Regions from separate parts of the Erwinia rhapontici genome, predicted to be linked through region 2. Evidence: predicted binding sites of a transcription regulator. Region 2 holds the regulator's gene; the other holds the start of a gene.
What was found. Region 2 encodes CRP, which controls carbon source genes, mostly activating them, when cyclic AMP is high. Its sites were predicted from a motif close to ATGTGANNNNNNTCACAT; they were not measured.
Positions count from the first base shown of each region.

Region 1: a site for CRP is predicted at 2,194-2,211, ahead of serA (phosphoglycerate dehydrogenase). Genes of this name have one in related genera too.

Region 1 covers NZ_CP085627.1:936,052-941,157, reverse strand. Annotated here, with positions in the region: gene LJN55_RS04325 (5-formyltetrahydrofolate cyclo-ligase) at 38-625, shown strand; gene serA (phosphoglycerate dehydrogenase) at 695-1,933, opposite strand; gene rpiA (ribose-5-phosphate isomerase RpiA) at 2,280-2,939, opposite strand; gene LJN55_RS04310 (LysR family transcriptional regulator ArgP) at 3,136-4,035, shown strand; gene LJN55_RS04305 (oxidative stress defense protein) at 4,123-4,848, opposite strand; gene argO (arginine exporter ArgO) at 4,998-5,106, opposite strand, start outside.
Region 2 covers NZ_CP085627.1:439,927-445,032, reverse strand. Annotated here, with positions in the region: gene LJN55_RS01890 (phosphoribulokinase) at 1-24, shown strand, start outside; gene LJN55_RS01885 (amidohydrolase) at 39-1,217, opposite strand; gene LJN55_RS01880 (OsmC family protein) at 1,478-1,885, opposite strand; gene crp (cAMP-activated global transcriptional regulator CRP) at 2,255-2,887, shown strand; gene LJN55_RS01870 (YccS/YhfK family putative transporter) at 2,945-5,020, shown strand.

The DNA.
Region 1 (5,106 bases), 500 kb from region 2:
GCACGCTTCTGTACGATTTCATGGAGTCAGCCACGTGATGAACCCCACATTGATGCTTCGTCAGGATATCCGTAAGCACGTACGCAATTTGCGTCGTGAAATCAGCGATGAACAGCAGCAACTTGCCGCAGTGCAGGCGGCAGACCATGCCCTGAATTTTGCCCCGATACAGCAGGCGCAGCATATCGCACTGTTTCTTTCCGTCGATGGCGAGATCAATACCCGACCATTAATCGCCAAACTGTGGCAGCGAAAGCAGCAGGTTTACCTGCCCGTGCTTCATCCTTTCTCGACGGGTCAGTTACTGTTTCTGCGTTACGATGAGAAGACTGAACTGAAGATAAACCGCCTGCGTATTCCTGAACCGCCGCTGGATATCCGCAATCTGTTGCCGTTAAGCGAGCTGGATGTGCTGATCGTGCCACTGGTGGCGTTTGATGCCGGAGGACAACGTCTGGGGATGGGGGGCGGATTTTATGACAGGACGCTACAGAACTGGCAGCAGCACGGCTTTATGCCGATAGGGCTGGCGCATGATTGTCAGCAGGTAGACACCTTGCCGGTAGAGCAATGGGATATTCCCTTACCTGCGTTGATAACGCCTTCAAAGATCTGGCAGTGGTGAGGGGGGATCGCCGTAGGGGCGAGGCATGCCTCGCCCTGGGTCAGGCATGCCTGACCCCTACGCGGATAATTAATAAAGCAGACGTGCGCGAACGGTACCAGGAATTGCCTTCATCAGCTGCAGTGCTCTATCAGCCACATCTTGCGGCGCATCAACGTCGATGACCACGTAACCCATCTGCGGTGTCGTTTGCAGATACTGAGCGGAGATGTTGATACCCTGGTCAGCAAAGATCAGGTTGATCGCCGTCAGTACACCTGGACGGTTCTCATGGATGTGCATCAGACGGCTGGCATTCGCACCGTGCATTGGCAGCGAGGCTTCCGGGAAGTTAACCGCCGACAGTGTAGAGCCATTGTCAGAGTACTTGGCCAGTTTACCCGCGACTTCAATACCGATGTTCTCCTGAGCTTCCTGGGTCGACCCACCGATATGGGGTGTCAGGATCACGTTGTCGAACTCACACAGCGGTGAATTGAACGGATCGCTGTTGGTCGCAGGTTCTTCCGGGAAAACGTCAATCGCCGCGCCCGCCAGGTGCTTAGTGGCCAGCACGTGGCACAGCGCAGGAATATCCACCACGGTTCCGCGCGAGGCGTTGATCAGCAGTGCGCCGGGCTTCATCAGCGCCAACTCTTCCGGGCCCATCATATTCTGGGTGGACTGCGTTTCAGGCACGTGCAGGCTCACAACATCGCTCATATTCAGCAGGTCAGAGAGATGCTGTACCTGCGTGGCATTACCCAGCGGCAGTTTGCTCTCAATATCGTAGAAGAACACATGCATACCCAGGCTCTCGGCGAGCACACCCAGCTGCATACCGATATGACCGTAACCAATGATGCCCAGCTTTTTGCCGCGTGCTTCATAGGAACCCACAGCCAGTTTATGCCACTCGCCACGGTGTGCTTTCGCATTGGCCGCTGGAACACCGCGCAGCATCAGCAACAGCTCACCGATCACCAGTTCAGCTACGGATCGGGTATTGGAGAAAGGTGCGTTAAACACCGGAATACCACGCTTCGCTGCCGCATTCAGATCAACCTGGTTTGTCCCGATGCAGAAACAGCCAACGGCAACCAGTTTTTCTGCCGCAGCAAAGATCTCTTCGGTGAGGTTGGTGCGCGAACGCAGCCCGATGAAGTGCGCATCACGGATGGATTCCTTCAGTGTTTCGCTATCCAATGCGCCCTTGTGAAATTCAATGTTGGTGTAGCCCGCAGAGCGCAGATTATCAACTGCACTCTGATGAACGCCTTCCACCAGCAGGAATTTAATCTTGTCTTTCTCCAGTGATACTTTTGCCATTTCCCGACCCTATTTAGCAGACTTCAGATGTGGCTTAATCCCCATCATTGTTCCCGTTGACCAACGTAATCGCTGTCAGCTGCAATGGGAAAACCGTGGGGATATAAGATAGCCTTCTGTCAAAATAACAAAATCTACGCTGGCGGCAATACAAACGATTGCCTGGCCTCCAGCATGGCGCCCCCGACTCACAGAACATTGCGGCAGAAAATCATGGTGCAACGTGAACCTTCAGGAGGATCGCGCCTCAGGCAGCGACTATGTGACATAAGTCACTAAATTTCGCCTGCAAAAGAAAAGATGTTTTTCGCATAAAAATAACCGGCACCCGCGGGTGCCAGAGAGATCATTTCTGAATAGTTTGCACGCCGTTGGCTGTACCGATCAGCGCCACATCGGCACCACGGGCACCAAACAGACCCACAGTGACTACGCCTGGCAGCGCGTTAATTGCTGCTTCCAGCCGAATGGGGTCAATGATTTTGAGATTATGAACATCAAGAATAATGTTTCCATTGTCGGTCACCACGTTCTGGCGGTACTCCGGCTGACCACCGAGCTTCACCAGTTCGCGAGCAACGTACGAGCGCGCCATCGGGATAACTTCTACCGGCAGAGGGAAACGCCCCAGCACATCGACCTGCTTGGATGCATCCGCAATACAGATAAAGCGGTCGGCAACGGCTGCAATAATTTTCTCGCGCGTCAGCGCTGCGCCGCCGCCCTTGATCATCTGCATCTGCCCGTTAATCTCATCGGCACCGTCAACATAGACCGCCAGCTGATCGATCTCGTTAAGATCGAAGACATGGATGCCGTAGCCTTTCAGTTTGGCCGTGGAAGCTTCTGAGCTGGAGACCGCTCCTTCAATCTGATGTTTAATCGACGCCAGTGCATCAATGAAATGGGCAGCAGTCGACCCGGTGCCAACGCCAACGATAGTGCCCGGAGTGACGTAATCCAGAGCTGCCCAGCCGACAGCTTTTTTCAGTTCGTCTTGTGTCATGGTATGTTTAAAACCTGTGAGCCACTGTGTGCGCGTAGTATAAAGCAAGGCTGGGCAAAATCACCGCCCTGCAAGGGGTTTGATTGACGAGATTGGAACACACCCCACAAAGTGGTTGATTCGTAAAGTGGCGTAAGCTATACCCCCAATCTATGGCATAGTGCACAACCACACCTGAAAGAGAGTAGAACGATTAATGAAACGCCCGGATTATCGAACGCTTCAGGCGCTGGATGCAGTGATTCGCGAGCGCGGCTTTGAACGTGCCGCGCAAAAGCTCTGTATTACCCAGTCTGCGGTCTCACAGCGCATTAAGCAGCTTGAGAATATGTTTGGCCAGCCTTTGCTGGTGCGAACCGTACCGCCGCGCCCAACGGAACAGGGCCAGAAACTGCTGGCGTTATTGCACCAGGTAGAACTGCTGGAAGAAGAGTGGTTGGGTGACGATAATAGCGGCACCACGCCGTTACTGCTGTCGCTGGCGGTGAACGCCGACAGTCTCGCGACCTGGTTGCTGCCCGCGCTGAAAACCGTGCTGACTGATTCGCCAGTACGCCTGAATCTTCAGGTGGAAGATGAAACCCGCACCCAGGAACGCTTGCGTCGTGGTGAAGTGGTCGGTGCCGTCAGTATCCAGCCACAGCCGTTGCCGAGCTGTCTGGTCGATCAGCTCGGTGCGCTCGACTATCTGTTTGTCGGTTCAAAAGAGTTTGCTGCCCGCTACTTCCCAAATGGCGTGACGCGCTCTGCGCTGCTGAAAGCACCCGCCGTGGCGTTTGACCATCTGGATGATATGCATCAGGCGTTTTTACAGCAAAACTTTGATCTGTCACCGGGCAGCGTGCCCTGCCATATCGTCAACTCGTCAGAAGCTTTTGTGCAGCTGGCCCGTCAGGGAACCACCTGCTGTATGATCCCGCATTTGCAGATTGAGCGCGAACTGGCGGAAGGGGAATTGATTGATTTAACGCCGGGTCTGTTACAGCGCCGGATGCTTTACTGGCACCGCTTTGCCCCAGAAAGCCGCCTGATGCGCAAGGTGACCGATGCCCTGCTGGCGCATGGTCATCGTGTGCTGCGCCAGGATACAGAATAACCCGGCCAGGGGGCGGCCAGAAAAAAGGCCAGCCCCTACGACATTCTGCGTAGAGGCTGGCCTTCTGTTGCGGTCAGACTGCGTGGATTAAGGGTTACGCTGCAATTCAAATACCACGTCAACCTGGTCGTCGAAATGGATACTCTGCTGCTCATAGGTCTGGGCGGCAGAGGTCATTGGCGCAGCATCAGCGGCTTTGTACATCCGTGCCATCGGCATTGGCTGATAGTTAGCCACGTGATAACGAATGCTGTAAACCGGGCCCAGCTTCGTACCGAAGCCCTGTGCCAGATCGCCCGCCTGCTTTGTTGCATCATCAATAGCAGCTTTGCGCGCTTTCGCTTTGTACTCTTCAGGGTTTGCCACACCCAGTTCAACCGAACGAATTTCGTTCAGGCCTGACTTCAGTGCGCCATCGAGCAGTTCATTCAACTTATCCAGCTGACGCAGCGTGACCTGAACCTGACGCACAGCACGGTAGCCTTTCAGCACCGATTTACCGTCTTTCAGGTAGTCATATTCCGGTTGAGTACGCAGGTTGGCAGCGTTGATATCTTTCTTCTCTATGCTGTTTTTATTCAGAAAATCAAAATATTGCTGAACACGACTGTCTGCCTGTTTTTTCGCTTCACCGGCATCTTTAGCAGAAACACTCACCTCGATAGCCAGTGTTGCGATATCCGGCGTGGCATCAACGCTCGACTGCCCGGAGGTCACCACGTGCGGGCCATTGGGTAATTCATCAGCCTGCACTGCTAAGGGTAAAGTACCCAATCCAATCATTGCGGCCAGGGCCAGTTTCGTTAGCTTCACTGCTTCCTCCATGGGGTCTGTCATTATCTTATCGATAGCGCCATCGGTCAGTCGATAGCGAATTATTCCGTCAAAATGCGGCGGTACAACATATTTTAGGGCACATTAGCGCATCACACTATGACATCGATTCTGATAGTGAGTTCCCGCTACGCTATCCCGAGCGCCTGTAGCGCCAGTTTCAGCGCAATTGCCCACATCACCAACCCCACAAGCAGATTGATAATGCGCTGGGCACGCGTGGTGTTCAGCAGCGGT
Region 2 (5,106 bases):
ATCGAAGGCAAAAAAATCGGCTGACCCCATTTATCCTGTTATCGCTTCATCAGCAGGCGGTGGATAAAGCCGGTATGCAGCCTCACCCCGATTTTTAGCGCATCTTCGTCAAGGCGAAAATGGGGGTTATGCAGCCCCCGGCAGGTCCCTTTTTCCGGGTTGCCCGACCCGACCCACAGGAAACAGCCCGGCACTACCTGCTGATAGGCTGAGAAGTCCTCGCAGCCAAACATTGGATGCAGCATAACCTGCAAGGCATCATCCCCCAGCGTGGCAATCACATTATCCACTGCAATACGGCAGGCGTCCGGGTGATTAACCCCGGTGGTGTAACCCGGCGTCCATTTCAGCACGTAGCTGGCCCCTGCTCCCTGCGTCATTCCGTCCAGCTGCTGTGACATCATCTGCGGGATAGTGTTACGCGCACTCTGGCTGAGCGTGCGCAGCGTGCCGCGCAGATGCGCCGTGTCAGGGATAACGTTATAGCCGCCGTCAGCCTGAAAACTCGCGACCGTCAGTACGGCACCTTCGTTAGGGTCAAGACGACGTGAGACAATCTGCTGAAGTGCCTGCACCACTCCTGCGCCCAGCGTCACCGGGTCGATACTCTCCTGCGGCATCGCTGCGTGGGCGCCTTTTCCCTGCAGGGTCAGGTCGAAGTTATCGCTGGCAGCGCTGAAGACGCCCTCTTTCACAGCCACCTGGCCGGTAGACAGTCCCGGGAAAACATGCAGACCGAAGATCATTGATACACCATTCAATACGCCCAGCTTAATCAGCTCGCTGGCCCCGCCTGGCGGCACTTCTTCCGCATGCTGGAAAATAAAGCGCACTTTGCCGGCAAGCTTACTCTGCTGCTGGCACAACACCCATGCCGCCCCCATCAGCATTGCCGTATGCGCATCATGCCCGCAGGCATGCATCACACCGCGATTGCGCGAAGTGAAAGGTTCACTGTTCAACTCCTCAATAGGCAGCGCATCCATATCGGCCCTCAGGGCAATGCAGTCACCACTACGCGGCCCCTCAAGTTCAGCCAGTACGCTATTTGGCGTCGGGCGACTAAGTGTTAATGGGCCAAACTTTGCCAGTTCAGCGGCAACATAGTCTGCGGTGCCATGCTCGTGGAAAGAGAGTTCGGCATTCGCGTGAATATGCCGCCGCCATTGCAGCACCTTTGGTGTGACATCCTGAATCAGCGTCTCGATAGTCATCATGACTCCTGGTTAATTAAATCTGACAACGGCAGACCAGGCAGCAACAGAGAATCATGGGCAAACGCCGGACATTCAGCTGTTGTTTCGCCAGCCTGCAGCAAATTAAGAAAGGAATGTAGAACGAGGGAAATATACCGCTGATGTTATTCGCCTGCCGTGGCGTGAAATGCGGGTAGAGAGAGGAATAGCAGGATGTGTACGCTACGTTCTGTCAGCTGTGGGTAACGACAACGAACATCGTTACCCATAAGAAACCAGCTTCAGGTCAGATCTGTCACTTCATAGCTGTGCGTCATTTTCACCGCGCTCCCCAGCATAATCGCCACCGAGCAGTATTTCTCCGCAGAGAGGTCGACCGCACGTGAAACGGCTTTATCCGTTAACGCCTTGCCGCTGACAATAAAGTGCAGGTTAATATGGGTGAAAATACGCGGTGCCTCTTCACGACGTTCCGAGGTCAATTTAACTTCACAGTCGGCGACATCGTGACGGCCTTTCTGCAGTATAGACACCACATCAATCGCACTGCATCCCCCGGCAGCCATCAGCACCATCTCCATCGGGCTGGGTGCTTTATCCCCCGCGGTGCCATCCATCAAAATCTGATGGCCGGATGAGGATTCTCCCAAAAACGTCATCCCTTCAACCCACTTAACTCGTGCTTGCATCACAAAATCCTCTCATTGATTCAGTTACCGCAGAGTACGCTGCACTCACAAAAACGGCAACGTTGCCTTTTTCGAACTATGCTGAAGCGAGACAACAGAAGACAGTCTTGTAAAGCTGTGCTACAAACGAAGCTGCAATATTTTACTGGCATAACAATGCACGGTAAAAACGGGACGACAGCACGAGCCATGCTCTTAACAGAGGCCCGTATAATTTCCCTATGGGAACGCTTGAATATTTCAACGCCTGGCAGGGATACATCCCCTGATACCCAAAAATATTTCGCGCTTCAGGCCAGCGGCAACGCATCTGCAGCACGCCGAATACAGGGTATATTTAGGCACGATTACAACAGAGGATAACAGCGAATGGTTCTCGGCAAACCGCAAACAGACCCTACACTCGAATGGTTCCTGTCACATTGCCATATTCACAAATATCCATCCAAAAGCACTCTGATTCATCAGGGTGAGAAGGCGGAAACCCTCTATTACATCGTTAAAGGATCAGTAGCGGTGTTAATCAAGGATGAAGAAGGCAAAGAGATGATCCTCTCCTACCTCAATCAGGGCGACTTCATTGGCGAGCTGGGCCTCTTTGAAGAAGGTCAGGAGCGCAGTGCATGGGTACGTGCGAAAACAGCCTGTGAAGTGGCTGAAATTTCCTACAAAAAATTCCGTCAGTTGATTCAGGTGAATCCTGACATCCTGATGCGCCTGTCTTCACAGATGGCGCGTCGCCTGCAAGTCACATCAGAGAAAGTGGGTAATTTAGCTTTCCTTGATGTGACCGGACGCATTGCCCAAACGTTGTTGAATCTGGCGAAACAACCGGATGCCATGACGCACCCGGATGGGATGCAGATCAAAATCACCCGTCAGGAGATCGGCCAGATCGTCGGCTGCTCCCGCGAAACGGTGGGTCGTATTCTAAAAATGCTGGAAGATCAAAACCTGATCTCAGCACATGGTAAAACCATTGTTGTTTACGGAACACGTTAACCGGCTCTGAACCCACGGCGCGACGCCCAGTCGCGCCGTTTTTATTTGGTGTGGCTCATGTGGCGGAGAATTATCTATCACCCCGAAGTTAACTACGCACTCAGGCAAACACTGGTGCTGTGTTTACCCGTGGCGATCGGCTGGATGCTCGGCAACCTGCAAAACGGCCTGCTGTTCTCATTAGTCCCCGCCTGTTGTAACAATGCCGGTCTTGATACTCCACACAAACGCTTCTTCAAACGTCTGATCGTAGGCGGTTGCCTGTTTGCTTTCAGTAGCTTTTTGATTCAGTACGCCGGGGCAGAAGAGGTGCCACTGCCCGTGATCCTGCTGGTCATGTCACTGCTGCTTGGTGTCACCGGTGAAATCAGTCCGCTGCACGGTCGTCTGCTACCGGCATCGCTGATTGCCGCCATTTTCACCCTCAGTCTGGCCGGACGCATGCCCATGTGGCAGCCGCCGCTATTGTTCATTCTCGGTACCGTCTGGTATGGCGCGTTTAACTGGTTCTGGTTCTGGCTGTGGAAAGAGCAGCCGATGCGCGAAACCCTCAGTCTGCTCTATCATGAACTGGCTGATTACTGCGAAGCGAAATACAGTCTGCTAACCCAGTTGACCGATCCCCAAACCGCCCTGCCTCCCCTGTTGGTCCGCCAACAGAAAGCCGTCGATCTGATTAACACCTGTTACCAGCAAATGCATATGCTGGCCGCCAATCGCGACCATTATCAGCGACTGACGCGCGCATTTCAGGTCGCCCTCGATCTACAGGAACATATCGCCGTCAGCCTGCATCAGCCCGAGGAAGTACAGAAGCTGGTAGAGCAGAGCCACGCCGAGGCGGTGATCCGCTGGAATGCGCAGACCATTGCCACACGCCTGCGGGTACTGGCTGACGATATCCTCTATCACCGCTTCCCTGAACGTTTCACGATGGAAAAACCGCTTCAGGCACTGGAAAAAATATCCCGTCAGCACCCCGATAATCCGGTTGGCAACTTTTGCTATTATCACTTCAGCCGTATCGCCCGCGTGCTACGCACCCAGCACCCGTTGTACCGTCGCGACCTGATGGCGGACCGCCAGCGCCGCCTGCCGCTGTTTCCTGCGTTGAAGAGTTATCTGTCGCTGAAATCCTCTGCCCTGCGCACCGCCGCACGCTATGCAGTCATGCTGACCTTCGCCAGTTCACTGGCCCTGTTCTTCAATCTGCCGAAGCCTTACTGGATACTGATGACGGTGATGTTTGTCAGCCTCAACGGTTACAGCGCTACTCGGGTACGTATCCAGCACAGGGCGCTGGGAACGCTGGCCGGGTTGGCCATTGCCGCTGCCACGCTCGGTTTACATGCCCCGGAATCCTGGGTGCTGCTGGTGATGCTACTGATTACCCTGGTGAGCTATCTGTTTATCCGCAAGTTTTACGGCTGGGCAACCGTAGGATTCACGGTCACCGCGGTGTATACATTGCAACTGCTGTCGCTGAACGGAGCGCAGTTCCTGCTGCCGCGCTTAATGGATACACTAATGGGCTGTCTGATTGCCTTCGGCGGCATGATTTGGCTATGGCCACAGTGGCAGAGTGGATTGATGCGTCAGAATGCGCACGATGCGCTGGAGACCTATCAGGAGGCATTGCAGAAGCTGCTGGGCAGCGAACAGGATGCGGAGAAACTGGCATACCAGCGTATGCGGGTGAATCAGGCGCATAATGCGCTGTTTAACTCACTGCATCAGGCGATGCAGGAACCGGGCTTTAATTCACGCTACCTGGCCGATATGCAGCTGTGGGTCACGCACAGCCAGTTTATTGTTGAGCATATCAACGCCATGACCATTCTGGCGCGGGAGCATACGATGCTAACGCCGACGCTGGCAGAGCGCTATTTGCAATCCTGCGAAATTGCCCTGCAACGCTGTCAGCAGCGTCTGGAGTATGACGGACCGGATTCAGGCAGCAATGTACTGGATGCTCCCGAGGACTTCCATCAGGGGCCGGTGACCATTATGGAGCGACACGTGAAGCGTATTCTTGGCCACCTCAGCGTAATGCACACCATTTCGTCGCTGACCTGGAGCCAGCGCCCACATCATGGCCGCTGGCTGTCCCGGCGCTTGAGGAAATCGTCATGATCGCGGGTCAGGCATGCCTGACCCCTACGAATTAGCGGCATGCCGACGTTGGCCTAGGATATGCCTGACCCCTACGAATTAGCGGC